Regions from separate parts of the Pseudomonas sp. AK181 genome, predicted to be linked through region 1. Evidence: predicted binding sites of a transcription regulator. Region 1 holds the regulator's gene; each other region holds the start of a gene.
The links. The regulator FliA, encoded in region 1, starts transcription of late flagellar genes. The targets are predictions, from matches to a motif close to CTAAAGTTTNNNNNNNNNNNGCCGNTAA.
Positions count from the first base shown of each region.

Region 2: a site for FliA is predicted at 4,476-4,503, ahead of V8689_RS11060 (methyl-accepting chemotaxis protein). Genes of this name have one in related genera too.
Region 3: a site for FliA is predicted at 2,647-2,674, ahead of V8689_RS13660 (methyl-accepting chemotaxis protein). Genes of this name have one in related genera too.

Region 1 covers NZ_CP146348.1:4,353,400-4,359,278, forward strand. Annotated here, with positions in the region: gene V8689_RS19825 (protein phosphatase CheZ) at 3-791, opposite strand; gene V8689_RS19830 (chemotaxis response regulator CheY) at 810-1,184, opposite strand; gene fliA (RNA polymerase sigma factor FliA) at 1,352-2,092, opposite strand; gene fleN (flagellar synthesis regulator FleN) at 2,089-2,922, opposite strand; gene flhF (flagellar biosynthesis protein FlhF) at 3,028-4,344, opposite strand; gene flhA (flagellar biosynthesis protein FlhA) at 4,356-5,879, opposite strand, start outside.
Region 2 covers NZ_CP146348.1:2,302,619-2,308,497, forward strand. Annotated here, with positions in the region: gene V8689_RS11045 (PepSY domain-containing protein) at 1-186, shown strand, start outside; gene V8689_RS11050 (response regulator transcription factor) at 186-854, shown strand; gene V8689_RS11055 (sensor histidine kinase) at 851-2,164, shown strand; gene V8689_RS11060 (methyl-accepting chemotaxis protein) at 2,293-4,440, opposite strand; gene V8689_RS11065 (Na+/H+ antiporter family protein) at 4,670-5,879, shown strand, end outside.
Region 3 covers NZ_CP146348.1:2,956,240-2,962,118, forward strand. Annotated here, with positions in the region: gene dctM (C4-dicarboxylate TRAP transporter large permease protein DctM) at 1-898, shown strand, start outside; gene V8689_RS13660 (methyl-accepting chemotaxis protein) at 946-2,580, opposite strand; gene V8689_RS13665 (undecaprenyl-diphosphate phosphatase) at 2,807-3,637, shown strand; gene V8689_RS13670 (DUF1294 domain-containing protein) at 3,634-4,017, shown strand; gene V8689_RS13675 (MmcQ/YjbR family DNA-binding protein) at 4,006-4,362, opposite strand; gene V8689_RS13680 (LysR substrate-binding domain-containing protein) at 4,359-5,267, opposite strand; gene V8689_RS13685 (FMN-dependent NADH-azoreductase) at 5,393-5,879, shown strand, end outside.

The DNA of each region.
Region 1 (5,879 bases):
CCTTAGAAGCCTAAACTGGATAACAGGTCATCTACGTCATCCTGACCTGACACAACGTCTTCACGTTTATCGGCATGAATCTGCGGACCTTCACCCTTGGCGAGATGTTTTTGTGGATCTTTTTCCGAGAGGATCGCTTCGCGGTCATGTTCGATGCCGGCAAAACGATCGACCTGGCCGGCCATCAGCACCAATTTGAGCAAGTTGCTTTCCACTTCGGTGACCAACTGGGTCACGCGCTTGATCACCTGACCGGTAAGGTCCTGGTAATCCTGGGCCAGCAGAATGTCGTTGAGGTTGCTGGCCACCGTGCGGTTTTCCTGTTCGCTGCGCGACAGGAACCCGTCGACGCGACGCGCCAATTCACGAAACTCTTCAGCACCGACTTCGCGGCGCATGAAGCGGCCCCAGTCCTGGCTCAAGGCCTGGGCTTCGGTGGCCATGCCATTAACCAGAGGCGTGGCGTTTTCCACCAGGTCCATGGTGCGGTTGGCCGCCGCCTCGGTCAGCCTGACCACATAGGACAAGCGCTCGGTGGCATCGGTGATCTGGGAAATTTCTTCGGCCTGGGGCATGCGCGGGTCAATCTGGAAATTGACGATTGCGCTGTGCAGTTCGCGTGTGAGCTTGCCCACTTCCTGGTACAGGCCGCGGTCACGGGTCTGGTTAAGCTCATGGATCAACTGCACCGCATCGGCGAACTGGCCTTTTTCCAGGCTGTCGACCAACTGGTGAGCATGTTTTTTCAGGGTCGACTCAAAGTCGCCCTGTGACGTTTCGTTATGCTCCATAGCTCCCCCGCGATGGCATTAGCCGTGGATGCGTTCGAAGATTTTCTCGATCTTCTCTTTCAAGGCCAGTGCCGTGAATGGCTTGACCACGTAACCGTTGACCCCGGCTTGGGCGGCTTCGATGATCTGTTCACGCTTGGCTTCGGCGGTCACCATCAGCACAGGCAGGCTGCGCAGTTTTTCATCGGCGCGCACGTGGCGCAGCAGGTCGATACCAGTCATGCCCGGCATGTTCCAGTCGGTCACCAGAAAGTCGATGCTCCCGCTGTTGAGAATCGGAATGGCCGTCAGGCCGTCATCCGCCTCGACCGTGTTGGTGAACCCAAGGTCACGCAACAGGTTTTTAATGATCCGCCGCATCGTTGAGAAGTCATCAACGATGAGGATTTTCATGTTCTTGTCCAATTCGACCTCCAAGCAGTCTTAAACGCGCCCAGCACCTGGACGCGCCATTTCAATCAACAGGCGTTACACAAAAAGGACTGCCCAGGGCACCACGGTACTCACCCGCAAAACCCTGCGGTTTCACGGTAGCGTCTGCAGTGTCCCCACACTGCCTGTCAGCGCGCGCGCCACTCGGCCAATCGCCCCCGCAAGCGGGCTGCGCACTGGCTATGCAACTGGCTGACACGCGATTCGCTGACCCCCAGGACCTCACCGATTTCCTTGAGGTTCAGCTCTTCGTCGTAGTACAGCGCCAGCACCAGCCGCTCACGCTCCGGCAAGTTGGCGATTGCATCGGCCAACGCGCCCTGGAAACGTTCGTCTTCCAGGTCGCGTGACGGCTCCGTATGCGCGCTCGCGCCGTCCTCGTGCAGCCCTTCGTGTTCGCCGTCCTGTAAAAGGTCGTCGAAACTGAACAGGCGGCTGCCCAAGGTATCGTTCAAAATCCCGTAGTAATCGTCGAGACTCAATTGGAGTTCGGCCGCAACTTCATGATCTTTAGCGTCACGACCGGTTTTTGCTTCAATTGCACGAATTGCATCACTGACCATGCGCGTATTGCGGTGTACCGAACGCGGCGCCCAATCGCCTTTACGCACTTCATCGAGCATCGCGCCACGGATACGGATACCCGCATACGTTTCGAAACTGGCACCCTTGCTGGCGTCGTATTTGGTCGAGACTTCGAGCAGGCCGATCATGCCGGCCTGGATCAAGTCTTCAACCTGCACACTCGCGGGCAGGCGCGCCAACAGGTGATAGGCAATGCGTTTGACCAGCGGCGCGTAGCGCTCGATCAATTCGCCCTGGCTGTCACGTGCCGACTTTTTGTAAAGGTTGTAGCCGCTGGATGTCATAGCACCGGTCCTGCGCTCGTCTGATGCACCAAACGCTCGACGAAAAACTCCAGATGCCCCCGCGGGTTGGCGGGCAACGGCCAGGTATCGACCTTCTGGGCAATGGCCTTGAACGCCAGTGCGCATTTCGAACGAGGGAACGCTTCATAGACCGCACGCTGCTTTTGCACGGCCTTGCGCACACACTCGTCATAGGGAACTGCGCCGACGTATTGTAAAGCCACATCGAGGAAGCGATCCGTGACCTTGGTCAACTTGGCGAACAGGTTGCGCCCTTCCTGCGGGCTCTGGGCCATGTTGGCCAGCACGCGAAAGCGGTTCATGCCGTAGTCACGGTTAAGCAGTTTGATCAGTGCGTAGGCATCGGTGATCGAGGTGGGCTCGTCGCACACCACCAGCAGCACTTCTTGCGCGGCGCGCACAAAGCTGACCACGGATTCGCCGATGCCGGCGGCGGTGTCGATCACCAGCACGTCGAGGTTGTCGCCGATGTCGCTGAACGCCTGGATCAACCCGGCATGCTGCGCGGGGCTCAGGTGCACCATGCTCTGGGTGCCCGAGGCCGCCGGCACGATGCGAATGCCTCCGGGGCCCTGGAGCAGCACATCGCGCAGCTCACAGCGGCCCTCGATCACATCGGCCAGGGTATGTTTGGGTGTCAGCCCCAGCAGAACGTCCACGTTCGCCAAGCCCAGGTCAGCATCCAGCAGCATGACGCGACGGCCAAGCTCTGCCAGGGCCAGGGACAAATTCACTGACACGTTAGTTTTCCCGACGCCACCTTTGCCGCCGGTCACCGCGATCACCTGTACGGGATGCATGCTGCCCATTTTATTTCTTTACCTTGTCTTGCTTAGACGCAGGCTACATGGCTTGGCCGCGTGAATCGCTTGCAGACCATCGATGTAGGTACATTTCACGGTGTTCATCCTGCCTCAACCCACCCGTTTAGCCGGGTGGTGGTAAAGGTCGGCGAACATATCGGCCATCGCTTCCTCGCTAGGCTCGTCTTGCATTTGCACACTCACGGCACGGCTGACCAACTGATGACGGCGCGGCAGATGCAGATCATCCGGGATCCGCGGCCCGTCGGTGAGGTAGGCAACCGGTAATTCATGGCTGATGGCCAGGCTCAATACCTCGCCCAGGCTCGCGGTTTCGTCGAGCTTGGTGAGGATGCAGCCGGCCAGGCCGCAACGCTTGTAGCTGTGATAGGCAGCGGTAAGAACCTGTTTCTGGCTGGTGGTTGCAAGCACCAGGTAATTTTTCGACTTGATGCCACGCCCGGCCAGGCTTTCGAGCTGCATGCGCAGCGCCGGGTCGCTGGCTTGCAGGCCGGCGGTGTCGATCAGCACCACGCGCTTGCGCAGCAACGGCTCGAGGGCATTGGCCAGGGACTGGCCCGGGTCGACATGGGTCACCGGCACGTTGAGGATGCGGCCCAGGGTCTTGAGCTGCTCCTGGGCGCCGATGCGGTAGCTGTCCATGCTCACCAGCGCGATATTCTGCGCGCCATACTTCAGCACATAACGGGCGGCCAGCTTGGCCAGGGTGGTGGTCTTGCCCATGCCGGCGGGGCCGACCATGGCGATCACACCGCCCTCTTCCAGAGGTTCGATTTCCGGCGTGGCGATCATGCGCGCCAGATGCGCCAGCAACATGCGCCAGGCCTGGCGGGGCTCTTCGACTTCAGCGGTCAAGGCCAGCAGGTCGCGGGACAACGGGCCGGACAGGCCGATGCGTTGCAGGCGACGCCACAGGTTGGCTTGCTGCGGCTTGCTGCCTTGCAGTTGGGTCCAGGCCAGCGAGCCGAGCTGCACTTCGAGCAATTCACGCAGGCCGTTGAGTTCAAAACGCATCGAGTCGATCACGCGCTGGTCAACTGCGGCCGCCGGGGCAGGCGCTGCAGGACGCGGCGGTTCGACGAACGTGGGCTCAACCAGCGGCTCGGCGGCGGTCAGCGGCAGGCCGGCAAACAACTGGCGATTGGTGCTGGCATCGCTGTCGCCACGCATGCTCAGTTCAGCCTGGGCCGACACAATGCGCGAGGCGGTCTTGCGCAGCTCGTCTTCGAGTTCCATGTTCGGCACGCGCGGGGCCAGCGCCTGAGGCGTGTAATCCAGGGCAGCCGTCAGCTCAACACCGCCGGCAATCCGACGGTTACCGATAATCGCGGCATCGGCGCCCAGCTCATCGCGGACCAATTTCATGGCCTGACGCATATCGGCGGCGAAAAAACGCTTAACTTGCATAACCCACTACCTCAGCCATTGGGCCCAACTGTCGCGACGATAGTCACTTGCTTATTGTCAGGAATTTCCTGGTAAGCCAACACGTGCAAATTCGGTACAGCCAGGCGTCCAAACCGCGACAACATCGCGCGAACCGGGCCGGCCACCAGCAGGATCACCGGGTTGCCTTGCATTTCCTGGCGCTGTGCGGCGTCGATCAACGAACGCTGCAGCTTTTCAGCCATGCTTGGCTCCAGTAAAACGCCCTCTTCCTGGCCTTGCCCTGCCTTCTGAATACTATTGAGCAATATTTGTTCCAACCTGGGTTCCAGGGTGATCACAGGCAGCTCGGACTCAGTGCCTACAATGCTTTGCACGATTGCACGGGACACGCCGACACGCACCGCCGCCACCAGAGCGGCAGTATCTTGACTCTTGGCGGCATTGTTGGCGATGGCCTCGGCAATGCTGCGAATGTCGCGCACAGGCACCTGTTCGGCCAACAGCGCTTGCAACACCTTGAGCAACTGCGACAACGACAGCACACCCGGCACCAGTTCTTCGGCCAGCTTTGGCGACGATTTGGCCAGCAAGCCCATCAATTGCTGGACTTCCTCATGGCCGATCAGCTCGTGGGAGTGCTTGTAGAGAATCTGGTTGAGGTGCGTGGCGACCACGGTGCTGGCATCCACCACGGTGTAACCCAGGGACTGCGCCTGGCTGCGCTGGCTCACTTCGATCCACACCGCTTCCAGGCCGAAAGCCGGATCTTTGGCGGTAATGCCGTTGAGCGTACCGAACACTTGGCCCGGGTTGATCGCCAGTTCGCGATCCGGGTAGATCTCGGCTTCGGCCAGGATCACCCCCATCAGCGTCAGGCGATAGGCGCTGGGGGCCAGGTCGAGGTTGTCGCGAATATGCACGGTGGGCATCAGGAAGCCCAAGTCCTGGGACAGCTTCTTGCGCACGCCCTTGATCCGCGCCAGCAGTTGCCCACCCTGGTTGCGGTCGACCAGTGGGATCAGGCGGTAGCCGACTTCCAGGCCGATCATGTCGATGGGCGTGACGTCGTCCCAGCCCAGCTCCTTGGTTTCCTGGGCGCGGGCCGGGGATGGCAGCAGATCCTGCTGACGGGCAATCTCCTGCTCGGCCTGGACCTTGACCTGGTTCTGTTTTTTCCAGAACAGGTAGGCCGCGCCACCCGCCAGGGCCGCCATGCTCAAGAACGAGAAGTGCGGCATGCCCGGCACGATGCCCATGATCGCCATGATGCCCGCCGCCACGGCCAGTGCCTTGGGCGAAGCGAACATCTGCCGGCTGATCTGCTTGCCCATGTCTTCGGAGCCCGAAGCACGGGTGACCATGATGGCCGCCGCTGTAGATAACAACAGTGATGGCAATTGCGCCACTAAACCGTCACCGATGGTCAGCAAGGCGTACACCTTGCCGGCGTCGCCGAACGTCATGCCGTGCTGGAACATACCGACGGCCACGCCGCCGATCAGGTTGATGAACAGGATCAACAGGCCGGCGATGGCGTCGCCGCGCACAAACTT
Region 2 (5,879 bases), 2.1 Mb from region 1:
CCATTGGAACAGCTGTTGCAACAGGCCATGGCGCGATACCCGGGCTCGCGGCTGCTGGAAGCCGAACTGGAAAAGAAGCACGGGCAATATGCCTATGAAGTGGAGCTGGTGACCACCGAGGGCGTGGTGCGCGAGATCAAGCTGGACGCCACCAACGGTAACCTGATCAAAGATGAGGAAGATTGATGCGCCTGCTCCTGGTGGAAGACAACGTACCCCTGGCTGACGAGCTGATGGCCGGCCTGCAGCGCCAGGGCTATGCGGTCGACTGGCTGGCCGATGGCCGCGACGCCGTGTATCAAGGGCGCAGCGAGCCCTATGACCTGATCATCCTCGACCTTGGCCTGCCCGGTTTGCCCGGGCTTGACGTGCTGGCGCAATGGCGCGCCGCCGCGTTGGCCATCCCGGTGCTGATTCTGACCGCCCGCGATTCCTGGGCCGAGCGTATCGAAGGGCTCAAGGCCGGCGCCGATGATTACCTGAGCAAACCCTTTCACCCTGAAGAGCTGTACCTGCGCATCCAGTCGCTGCTGCGCCGCTCCCACGGCCAGACGAACCAGCCCACCCTGCAAGCCGCCGGCCTGCATTTGGATGAAGGGCGCCAGTGCGTGCTGCGCGACGGCGCCGAGATCCAACTGACGGCTGCCGAATTTCGCTTGTTGCGCTATTTCATGCTGCATCCCGAACAGATCCTGTCCAAAAGCCACCTGGCCGAACACTTGTATGACGGCGAGACCGAGCGCGACTCCAATGTGCTGGAGGTGCACGTCAACCACCTGCGGCGCAAATTGGGCCGCAGCGTGATCGAGACCCGGCGCGGCCAGGGCTACCGTTTCGGCGCCACCCCGGCATGAGGTCAATCCAGCGGCGCCTGAGCCTGGGGTTGATCAGCGTGATGGTGATTGTCGGCGTGGTGCTGGCGCAAACCAGCCTGTGGTTGTTCGAGGCGGGTTTGCAGCGCTACCTTGAAGCGGGCTTGCGCAACGACAGCGAAAACCTGCTGGTGGCGCTGGTGCGTGGGCCCAATGGCGTGCAGTTGGATGAGCAACGCCTGTCGCCGGCGTACCAGCGGCCATTTTCCGGGCATTACTTTCGTATCGACTTTGCCGACGTACACTGGCGCTCCCGCTCACTGTGGGACCAGGAACTGCCCCGGCTCCCCGTGGCGGGGCTCAAGGGCAACCTGCAACTGGGGCCCGAAGGCCAGCAACTGTTGGTGTTGCGCTCGGACTACAAGCGCTTTGGCCAGTCGATTTCCATCAGCGTGGCCCAGGACTACACGCCCGTGCGCGAGAGCTTTCGCCTGATGCGCCAGGTCGGCCTGGTGATGGGGCTGGCGGCGCTGTTGCTGGTGCTGATCCTGCAACGGGTCACCGTACGCCGTGCCTTGCGCCCGCTGGAGACCGCACGTAACCAGATCGCCCAACTGCAACAAGGCCAGCGTTCGCAACTCGACACCCAGGTGCCGCTTGAACTGGAGCCCCTGGTGGCGCAGATCAACCACCTGCTGGCGCACACCGAAGACAGCCTCAAGCGCTCCCGCAACGCCCTCGGCAATCTGGGCCATGCGCTGAAGACTCCTCTGGCGGTGTTGTTAAGCGCCGCTTCCAGTGAAGCGCTCAAGGATCATCCGCAGTTGAGCCAGTTGCTGCGCGAGCAGCTGGAGCAGGTGCAGCAGCGCCTTAACCGTGAACTCAACCGTGCGCGCCTGGCGGGTGATGCCTTGCCGGGCGCGTTGTTTGACTGTGAACAAGAGCTGCCCGGTTTACTGGCCACCCTGCGCATGATCCACGGCGAACACCTGGACCTCAGCTACCAGGTGGCGCCGGGCCTGCAACTGCCCTGGGACCGTGAAGACCTGCTGGAATTGCTGGGCAACCTGTTGGACAACGCCTGTAAATGGGCGGACGCCGAGGTACGTCTTAGCGTCAGCGAGATGCCCCACGGTTACCGGCTGGCGGTGGAAGATGACGGCCCCGGCATTCCCGAGGCCCAGCGCGACCAAGTGTTCAGCCGTGGCGCACGCCTGGATGAACAGAGGGTTGGCCATGGCCTGGGTTTGGGGATCGTGCGCGACATCGTTGAGGTGTGGGGTGGGGTGCTGCAGCTGCAGGAGAGCGAGCTGGGTGGGCTCAAGGTCTTGATCGAGTTGCCACGCCGCTGACGCTGACACACCACCGCTCAAGATGTGGGAGCTGGCTTGCCTGCGATAGCATCGACTCGGTTTGCCTGAAGTACCGAGGTGTCTGCATCGCGGGCAAGCCCGGCTCCCACAGAAAAGCCTTGCTACATTCAGACCCTGAACTGATCCATCAACCCCTGCTGCTGGTTCGCCAGGCTGTTCAACGCCTGGCTGACCCGCGCCGATTCATTGGCCTGCTCCGACAACGACTCGGTCACATCGCGAATGGTCGCCACGTTGCTGTTGATCTCTTCGGCCACCGCGCTTTGCTCTTCGGCGGCGCTGGCGATTTGCAGGTTCATGTCGCTGATCACCGTGACCGCATCGCCAATCTGGCGCAAGGCCGTCACGGCCTGGCCCACCTGTTCGACGCTGCCCTGGGCCTGGCGATATCTGTTGCCCATGGAACCGACCACGTCGCTGGTACCGGTTTGCAATTGTTCGATCACCAGGCGGGTTTCTTCCACCGATTCCTGGGTGCGTCGCGCCAGGTTGCGCACTTCGTCGGCGACCACGGCAAAACCGCGGCCGGCTTCACCGGCGCGAGCGGCTTCGATGGCGGCGTTGAGCGCCAACAGGTTGGTCTGCTCGGCGATGCCGCGAATTACTTCGAGTACCGAGCCGATCTGTTCGCTGTTGGCGGCCAAGCCTTCTACCTGGGCCATGGCAGTGCTCATGTCGGCGGCGAGCTCGCCAATGTTGACGGTGGTGCGGTCGATAACGGTCAAGCCTTGGCGGGTCGCCTGGTCGGCATCCCGTGCGGCTTGGGCCGCTTGGGCGGCGCTGCGGGCCACGTCCTGGGCGGTGGCGCTCATTTCGTGGGACGCGGTGGCCACCTGATCCACCTGGCGGTACTGCTGCTCCATGCCGGCGCTGGTTTGCGTGGCAATGGCGGCGGACTGGTCGGCGGTGCCGCGGGCATCCTGCACCGAGCGTTTGACCTCGGCAATGATCGGCTGCAGCTTGTCGAGGAAGCGGTTGAACCAGCCGGCCAATTGGCCCAGTTCGTCCTTGTTGGCATAGGCCAGGCGCCGGGTCAGGTCGCCTTCGCCGCTGGCGATATCCTCAAGCATGTGCGCCACGCCAAGGATCGGCCGGGTCACGCTGCGCGCCATCAGCCACACCAGGATCAAACCGACCACCGCGGCCAGCAGGCCCAGGCCCAGTTCCAACAAAGTGCCTTTGGCGTTATCGGCGTCCAGCTGGTTTTTCAGCGCTTCGGCGGGGGCGACCAGGACTTGTTCCGGTACATCCAGCAATACGCCCCAGGCCTTGCCGCCGGGAATCGGTGCAAAAGGCGCCAGTACCTTGAGTTGATGGTCGGTGCGCAGGCTGTGAGTCTGGGTACTGCTGGCCAGGGCACTGATCAACTGCGCGCCGCTGGCCGGGTCGACCTGCTCCAGGCGTTGGCTGAGTTTGCTGGCGTCGGGGCTGTAGCCGGCCAATAAGCCAGTGGCGCTGAGAATGCTGACCTGGGTCTGGCCGTCGTACAGTTTCCCGCTGGCCTGCTGGCTGACCGCCTGCAAGCTGTTGAGGTTGATGTCCACCGACAGCGAGGCGATGACTTTGCCGTTGACCATCAGCGGGAACACGATGCTGGTCATCAGCACGTTCTGGCCGTCGATCACATAAAAATAAGGTTCGATCACACAGGGTTTGAGGGTCGTGCGCGGGCAAGTGAACCAGGCGTTGGCCTTTTCGCCGCTGGGGCCGATGGAGGTGTCGGCCATGTCGCTCTCGGGCAGCGCCATCGAGGTGATTTTCCCCGGCGTCGGTTGCGACCAGTACAGCGCGAAACGGCCTTTGTTATTGCTGCCCAGTTCCGCCTGGTTGGCGAACAGTTCGTCCTTGCCGTCCAGCGCATTGGCTTCGAACACCAGCGACAGGCCGAGCAGGTCGGGGTTGGCTTGCAGGGCGGCCTTGACCTGGCGGGTCAAGTCTTCACGGGTGTCAAAGGCATCGAGAAAGCGCTTCTCGGCCTGCTCGCGCAAAAACAGCACCTGGCGGGAAAAACCGTGGCCGTATTGGTAGGCATCCATGAACTGTTGGCGAATGCCCAGCGCCTGCACTTCACCTTGGGCCTCGATGCGCGACTGGGCGGCTTCGTCGAGCATCTGCATGCTGGACGCCTTGACCTGCTGCGAGCTCTGCGCCATGCGATACAGCGACAGACCCACCAGCAGGGTCACGATCCCCAGCAGGCACAGGCCCGCCAGCAGGGTGATTTTCCATTGAATGGAGAGCTGCCTGAGCGACATCGGGACATCCTTACCTGAAAGCACATAGAGACAGCTTATCGGCGGGCGCCTGCAATTCTTTATCTGTTGAAAAGGAGTTCACTCACCACAGTTTTTGACATGACAGCCCAGCTCCTGCAAAGTGCGCGCCCTCTAATAAGACCTCTTTCAAGCCTGCACGCCGGCAGCTGTTCCCATGGGCCGCGCGCGGGCATGCCTGTCTTTTTTGTTTCTGCTTGAGGTAACCATGATTAACGCAGTCATCGCCGCGGTCGGCACCATGCTGGTACTCAGCCTGTCCCGCGTGCACGTGGTCATCGCCATTATCGTCGGCGCCCTGGTGGGCGGCTTGACCGGTGGCCTGGGTATCGAAGCCACGCTCAAGGCCTTCAACGGCGGGCTGGGCGGCGGCGCAACCGTGGCCTTGTCCTACGCATTGCTCGGGGCTTTCGCCGTGGCGATTGCCAAGTCCGGGCTGGCCCATGCCCTGGCGGACAAAGCCTTGCTGCTGGTGGACCGCCAGGACGCCAGCGGTGGCAACCACGTCAAATGGCTGCTGATCGGCCTGTTGTGGGTGGTGGCGATTGCCTCGCAGAACATCTTGCCGATCCACATTGCGTTTATTCCGCTGCTGGTACCGCCGCTGTTGTATGTGCTGACCAAGCTGCAGCTGGACCGTCGCCTGATCGCCTGCGTGATGACCTTCGGCCTGATCACCCCGTACATGTTTCTGCCGGTGGGCTTTGGCAATATCTTCCTCAATCAGATCCTGCTGGCCAACGTCGCCAAGAGCGGGGTGGATATCAGCGGGGTCAATGTCACCCACGCCATGGGCCTGCCGGCGCTGGGCATGGTGGTGGGCCTGCTGGTGGCGGTGTTGATCAGCTACCGCAAAAAGCGTGTGTACGACCTGAAGAAAATCGAACGGGTCGAGCAAGTGGCAGTGCAGTACAACCCGCTGACCCTGCTGGTGGCCGGCCTGGCGATTGCCTCGGCGTTCATCATCCAGTTGTGGCTGGACTCGATGATCATCGGCGCCCTGGCCGGGTTCCTGATCTTCTCGGTGTCGGGCATCGTGCGCTGGCGCGACACCGATGACCTGTTCACCGAAGGCATGAAGATGATGGCGATGATCGGCTTCATCATGATCGCGTCCTCAGGCTTTGCCGAAGTGCTCAAGGCCACCGGCGACGTGAATTCGCTGGTGCAGGCCTCGGCAGCGTTCATCGGCCATAGCCGAGGCGTCGGCGCGTTGTTGATGCTGCTGGTGGGGTTGTTGGTGACCATGGGCATCGGCTCGTCGTTTTCCACCGTGCCGATCCTCGCGGCGATTTTCGTACCGCTGTGTGTGCAACTGGGCTTCAGCCCGTTGGCCATCGTGTGCATCGTCGGTACCGCCGGAGCCTTGGGCGACGCCGGTTCGCCCGCGTCGGACTCCACCCTCGGGCCCACCTCCGGCC
Region 3 (5,879 bases), 1.4 Mb from region 1:
TTCCGGTTACCCGAAGGAGTTTGGGGCGGGCATCATCTGCAACGCCGGCACCTTGGGCATTCTGATTCCGCCGTCGATTGTGATGGTGGTGTATTCGGCGGCGACCGAAACCTCGGTGGGCAAGTTGTTCATGGCCGGGGTGATTCCGGGCTTGCTGCTGGGCCTGATGTTGATGATTGCGATCTACATCGTCGCCCGCGTCAAGAAGCTGCCAGCGCAACCCCGGGCGACATTCCGTGAGTGGCTGAGCTGCGCACGCCGGGCGTTCTGGGGCCTGTTGCTGCTGGTGATCATCCTCGGCGGCATTTACAGCGGCATGTTCACCCCGACCGAAGCGGCGGCGGTGGCGGCGGTGTATTCGGCGTTTGTCGCGCTGTTCGTCTACAAGGACATGAAGCTGCGCGACTGCCCCAAAGTGCTGCTGGAATCCGGGCGGTTGTCGATCATGCTGATGTTCATCATCGCCAACGCCATGCTGTTTGCCCACGTGCTGACCACCGAGCAGATCCCCCAGCAAATTACTGCTTGGGTGATCTCCGAAGGGCTGACACCGATTGGCTTTTTGATCATGGTCAACGTGGTGTTGCTGATTGCCGGCAGCTTTATGGAGCCTTCGGCCATTGTGCTGATCCTGGCGCCGATCTTTTTCCCGATTGCGATGAAGCTGGGTATTGATCCGATTCACCTGGGCATTGTGATGGTGGTGAACATGGAGATCGGCCTGGTGCACCCACCTGTGGGGCTGAACCTGTTCGTGACCTCGGCGGTGACGGGGCTGACCCTGGGGCAGACCATCCGCGCGGCGATGCCGTGGCTGATGATCCTGTTGGTGTTCCTGATCATGGTCACTTACCTGCCGTTCATTTCCCTCGCGCTGCCGCAGTGGCTGGGGATGTGAGGCCGCTAGGCGGTGGGAGAGGGCAGCCCTCCCACCGTTGAGGGGCGTCAGACCTTGAACTGACGCAAAAGCCCATCAAGCTGTTCACTCAAGCCACGCAACTGTGCACTCGCCACGCTGGATTGTTCCGCCGCCAGCGCGGTGCTGTGGGACAGCCCGGCCGCTTGGGTGACGTTCTGGTTGATGTCTTCCACCACGTGGGCCTGTTGCAGGGTGGCGCTGGCAATCGAGGCGTTCAGGCCGTTGAGGTTGTGCAGCGCCTGGCCGATGGCGGTGAGGCTCGCGCCCGCCTGGCCGGCTTGTTCGATGGTCAGTTGCGAGGCGCTGTGGCTGTCGCTGATCACCTTGACCGCCGCTTCCGAGTGGCCTTGCAGGCGCTCGATCATCACCTGGATCTCGGCGGTGGATTTCTGCGTGCGCTGGGCCAGTAGGCGCACCTCATCGGCGACCACCGCAAACCCACGGCCTTGCTCACCGGCGCGGGCGGCTTCGATGGCGGCGTTGAGGGCGAGCAGGTTGGTCTGGTCGGCGATGGAGCGGATCACTTCCAGTACGCCGCCGATCTGCGTGCTTTCGCTGGAGAGCGTGCGGATCACCTCAACAGCCTGGCTGATAGTGGTGGAGAGCTGGTCGATCTGCTGCAAGCTGCCGTCGATATTGACCTGGCCCTGTTGTGCCTGGGCCTGGGCATCGCGCATTTCGCTGGCGGCGTGCTCGGCATTCTTCGCTACGTCTTGCACGCCGTAGGTGACTTCGTTGATGGCGGTGGCCACCAGTTCCATCTGCTGCGATTGCTGCTGGCTGCGGTCGTGGGCCTGGCTGGCGTTGTGGCCCAGCTCGGTGGACGACTGGCCCAGGGCGTTTGCGCACACCTGCAACTGGCCGACCACCTGGCGCAGCTTGGCGGTGAAGCTATTGAAGTGCTGGGCCAGTTGCGTCAATTCGTCACGGCCGTGGGTGTCGAGGCTGTGGGTCAGGTCGCTTTCGCCGCTGGCGATATTGCCCATGGCATTCACCGCCGCCTGCAACGGCTGCACGATGCTGCGGGCAATCAGCACCACCAGCACGGCCATCATCAACGCAATGCCCAGGCCAATCGCCGAGGCCTTCCACACCTGGCCCCTGAATTCGGCCTGCACATCGTCCACGTAGACGCCGGAGCCGATGATCCAGCCCCAGGGTTCGAACAGTTGGATGTACGAGGTTTTCTCTACCGGCGCTTCGGCGCCGGGCTTTGGCCAGCGGTAGTTGACGATGCCGGCGCCCTTGGCCTTGGCCAGGCTCACGAATTCGTTGAACACGGCGAAACCATCCGGGTCGCGAATCGCCGAGAGGTTCTGGCCGTCGAGCTTGGGGTTGGCCGCGTGCATGATCATCACGGGGGTGAGGTCGTTGATCCAGAAGTAGTCGTCGTGGTCATAACGCAGGCCGCGCACGGCGCTCAAGGCCTGTTGTTGCGCGGCGTCGCGGGTCAGTACGCCGGTTTTTTCCAGGTTCTGGTAATAGCTGAGTACGCCACTGGCGGTCTGTACCACGTGCTGGGTCTGCTGGCGCTTGGCCTGGTAGAGGTCGCCGTGGATCTGGTTGAGCATCAACAGCCCCAAGGCCAGCAGCATCAACACGGCGACTATCAGGATCAGCCAAAGGCGGCGGCTGATCGACATGCTGCGCAAACTGTTCATCGTCCTGTCACTCCCTGCTCTTTATAATTGTGGTGCTGCTTCGAGATTTCCGGCGTGTCTGATAGGCTTTCGGCCCGGAATCGGAAAACCTGAGTACTGCCTGATTTTTCACGGAATTTTTGCAGACCGGCGTTGAGAATCAACCGCGGGCGCTTGTGTGCGCTCGTCGTCAGTGAACTTAAAAAAGACTAAGAGGCATGCCCCGTGCATGACCTTTGGAGACAGCATGGATTTTTGGACCGCCATACAGGCATTGATTCTCGGCATCGTCGAGGGGCTTACGGAGTTCTTGCCGATCTCCAGCACCGGCCACCAGATCATCGTCGCCGACCTGATCAATTTTGGCGGCGAGCGTTTCGAAGCCTTCAATATCATCATCCAGCTGGGCGCGATCCTGGCGGTAGTCTGGGAGTTTCGGCGCAAGATCTTTGACGTGGTCATCGGCCTGCCGACCCAGCCCAAAGCCCGGCGTTTCACGGTCAACCTGATCATTGCCGTATTGCCGGCAGTGGTACTTGGGGTGATCTTCGCCGACCTGATCAAGCACTACCTGTTCAACCCGATCACCGTGGCCACGGCGCTGGTGGTGGGCGGCGTGATCATGTTGTGGGCTGAACGCCGCCAACATGCGGTGCGGGCTGAGACCGTCGATGACATCACCTGGAAAGACGCCCTGAAGGTCGGCCTGGCCCAGTGCCTGGCCATGATCCCGGGCACCTCGCGTTCTGGTGCGACGATCATCGGCGGCCTGTTGTTCGGCCTGTCACGCAAGACCGCCACCGAGTTCTCGTTCTTCCTGGCGATGCCGACCATGGTTGGTGCAGCGGTGTACTCGGGCTATAAGTACCGTGACCTGTTCCAGCCCGCGGACTTGCCGGTGTTCGCCATTGGCTTTGTCACCTCGTTCATCTTCGCGATGATTGCGGTCAAGGCCCTGCTCAAGTTCATCGCCAGCCACAGCTACGCGGCGTTTGCCTGGTACCGGATTGCCTTTGGCCTGGTGATCCTGGCGACCTGGCAATTCGGCTGGATCGACTGGACTGCGGTCAAGCCATGAGCATCCAGCACCCACGCCTGAAGGCGCTGCTTTTTGTGCTGCTGTGTGCCGCGCCGCTGCTGGGCTCGGCCTTGCTGTGGTATCGCGGCGAAACGGTCATCCCGTTGATGGCCTACGGCGTGGTCAGCGTGGTGGCGTTCTTCCTGTACTGGAGCGATAAGCGCAAGGCCCAGACCGAAGGCTGGCGCACCCCGGAAAACATCCTGCATGCGGTGGAGTTAGCGGGCGGTTGGCCGGGGGCGTTGATCGCCCAGCAGGTGTTCCGGCACAAGACGCGCAAGGTGTCTTACCAGGTGCTGTTCTGGGTGATTGTGCTGTTGCACCAGGTGTTCTGGCTGGACCAGTTGTTCCTCGGCGGCACCTTGCTGTCAATCCTCTAGCCGTAAGCCAATCTGCGTGCGCTTGGGCAGCTTGCTCACCACCAACTGGTGGGAGCGCTGCAACAAGCCGCGCAGTTCCTCAGCGCCCAAAGGGTAGGGCGTGTTCATGATGACCCACTGGGCCCTGGCCAGGTAAGGCGCCGGGTGAATGCCCGGCCGGTCGACGTGGCCCAGGAACAGTTCTTTGTCGACCTTGAAGGCCAGCGATTCACCGCGCAGGTTCTGCAAGGCGAACATCTTGTTGCCGGCAATCGAAAACACCCGCACGCCGCCCCATTTATAGTCTTCCCGTGCGCCTGGCAGGCTCAGGCAGAAACGCGCGACTTGTTCTTCTGTCATGCTCATAACAGCCGATCTCCACAGCCTTTGAAGCCTTCTTCCAGATAGTCGATCCAGGCCCGGATAGCCGGCAGCACACCGCGCCGATGCGGGTACACCGCCTGCAGCCAGCCGCCCGGCAATGACCATTGCGGCAGCAGTTGCACCAGCCGGCCGCTGGCCAGTTCTTCTTCGCAGTACATCATCGGCAGTATCGTAAAGCCCACGCCCATGATGGCGCTGGCCTTGCGCACGATAAAGTCCTCGATGCCCAGGCGCGCCTCCATCACCAGCTCATGGGTATTGCCCTGGGGGTCGATGATGCGTTGGTGCACCATTCGGTCTGCCTCAAGTGCGCCGAGGATGGGCAGTTGCTTGAGGTCTTCCAGGGTTTCGACCTGCCGATCACGCATGAACGCGGGGCTGGCTACCAGCACGGTGTGCGCCCGGCGCAGGCGTTTGGTCACCAGCAACGGGTCCTCATCGCCGTGTTCGCGCACGCGCAGTGCCACGTCAATGCCCTCGGCTACCAGGTCGACGCGGCGGTTCACCAGGGTCATGTCCAACTGCACCAACGGGTGGGCGGCCAGAAAACCTGCCACCAACTCCGGCAGGATGTGTTGGGCCAGGCCCACCGGGCAACTGACCCGCAGCCGCCCACGTGGCTCGCTGGACATGCTGGCCACGGCCTCGTCGGCCATTTCCGCTTCCAGCAGCATGGCCTGGCAGTGGCGCAAGTAGCGCTCACCCACGGCAGTGAGGGTCAGTTGCCGGGTGGTGCGTTGCAGCAGGCGTGCCCCCAGGCGGTCTTCCAGCTCGGCAATGCGCCGTGACAACCTGGATTTGGGAATCCCGAGTAGCCGGCCAGCCGCAGCAAAACCGCCGGCTTCGACGACTTTGGCGAAATAGTAGAGGTCGTTGAGGTCTTGCATGGTGGGCCTATTGTCCTGTCAGTGGGACAAACTATCGCATTTAAGCTGGCTTATCGACCATTGGTTTCATGCGTAGCATCACCACCATCTGATCGCCACTGTCGATCCCACCTCGGAGATCCATCATGAAACTGTTGCACATCGATTCCAGCATCCTCGGCGACAACTCGGCCTCCCGTCAGCTCAGCGCCGGTGTGGTCAAGGCATGGCAAGCCGCCCAACCGGGCGTGGAAGTGACTTACCGTGACCTCGCCAGCGAAGGCATCAACCATTTCTCTGGCGCTACCCTGGGCGCCCTGGGCACTGCCGCTGAACTGCGCGATGCGGCGCAAAAGCACGAGGCTGAACTGAGTGCATCGTCGCTGGCTGAGTTCCTCGCCGCCGATGCCGTGGTAGTCGGTGCGCCGATGTACAACTTCACCATTCCCACCCAGTTGAAAGCCTGGATCGACCGCATCGCGGTGGCCGGCCAGACCTTCCGCTACACCGAAGCCGGCCCTGAAGGCCTGTGCGGCAACAAGAAAGTCATTATTGTCTCCACCGCCGGCGGCCTGCATGCCGACCAAGCTTCGGGCGCTGCCCACGAAGGCTACTTGAAGCTGTTGTTCGGTT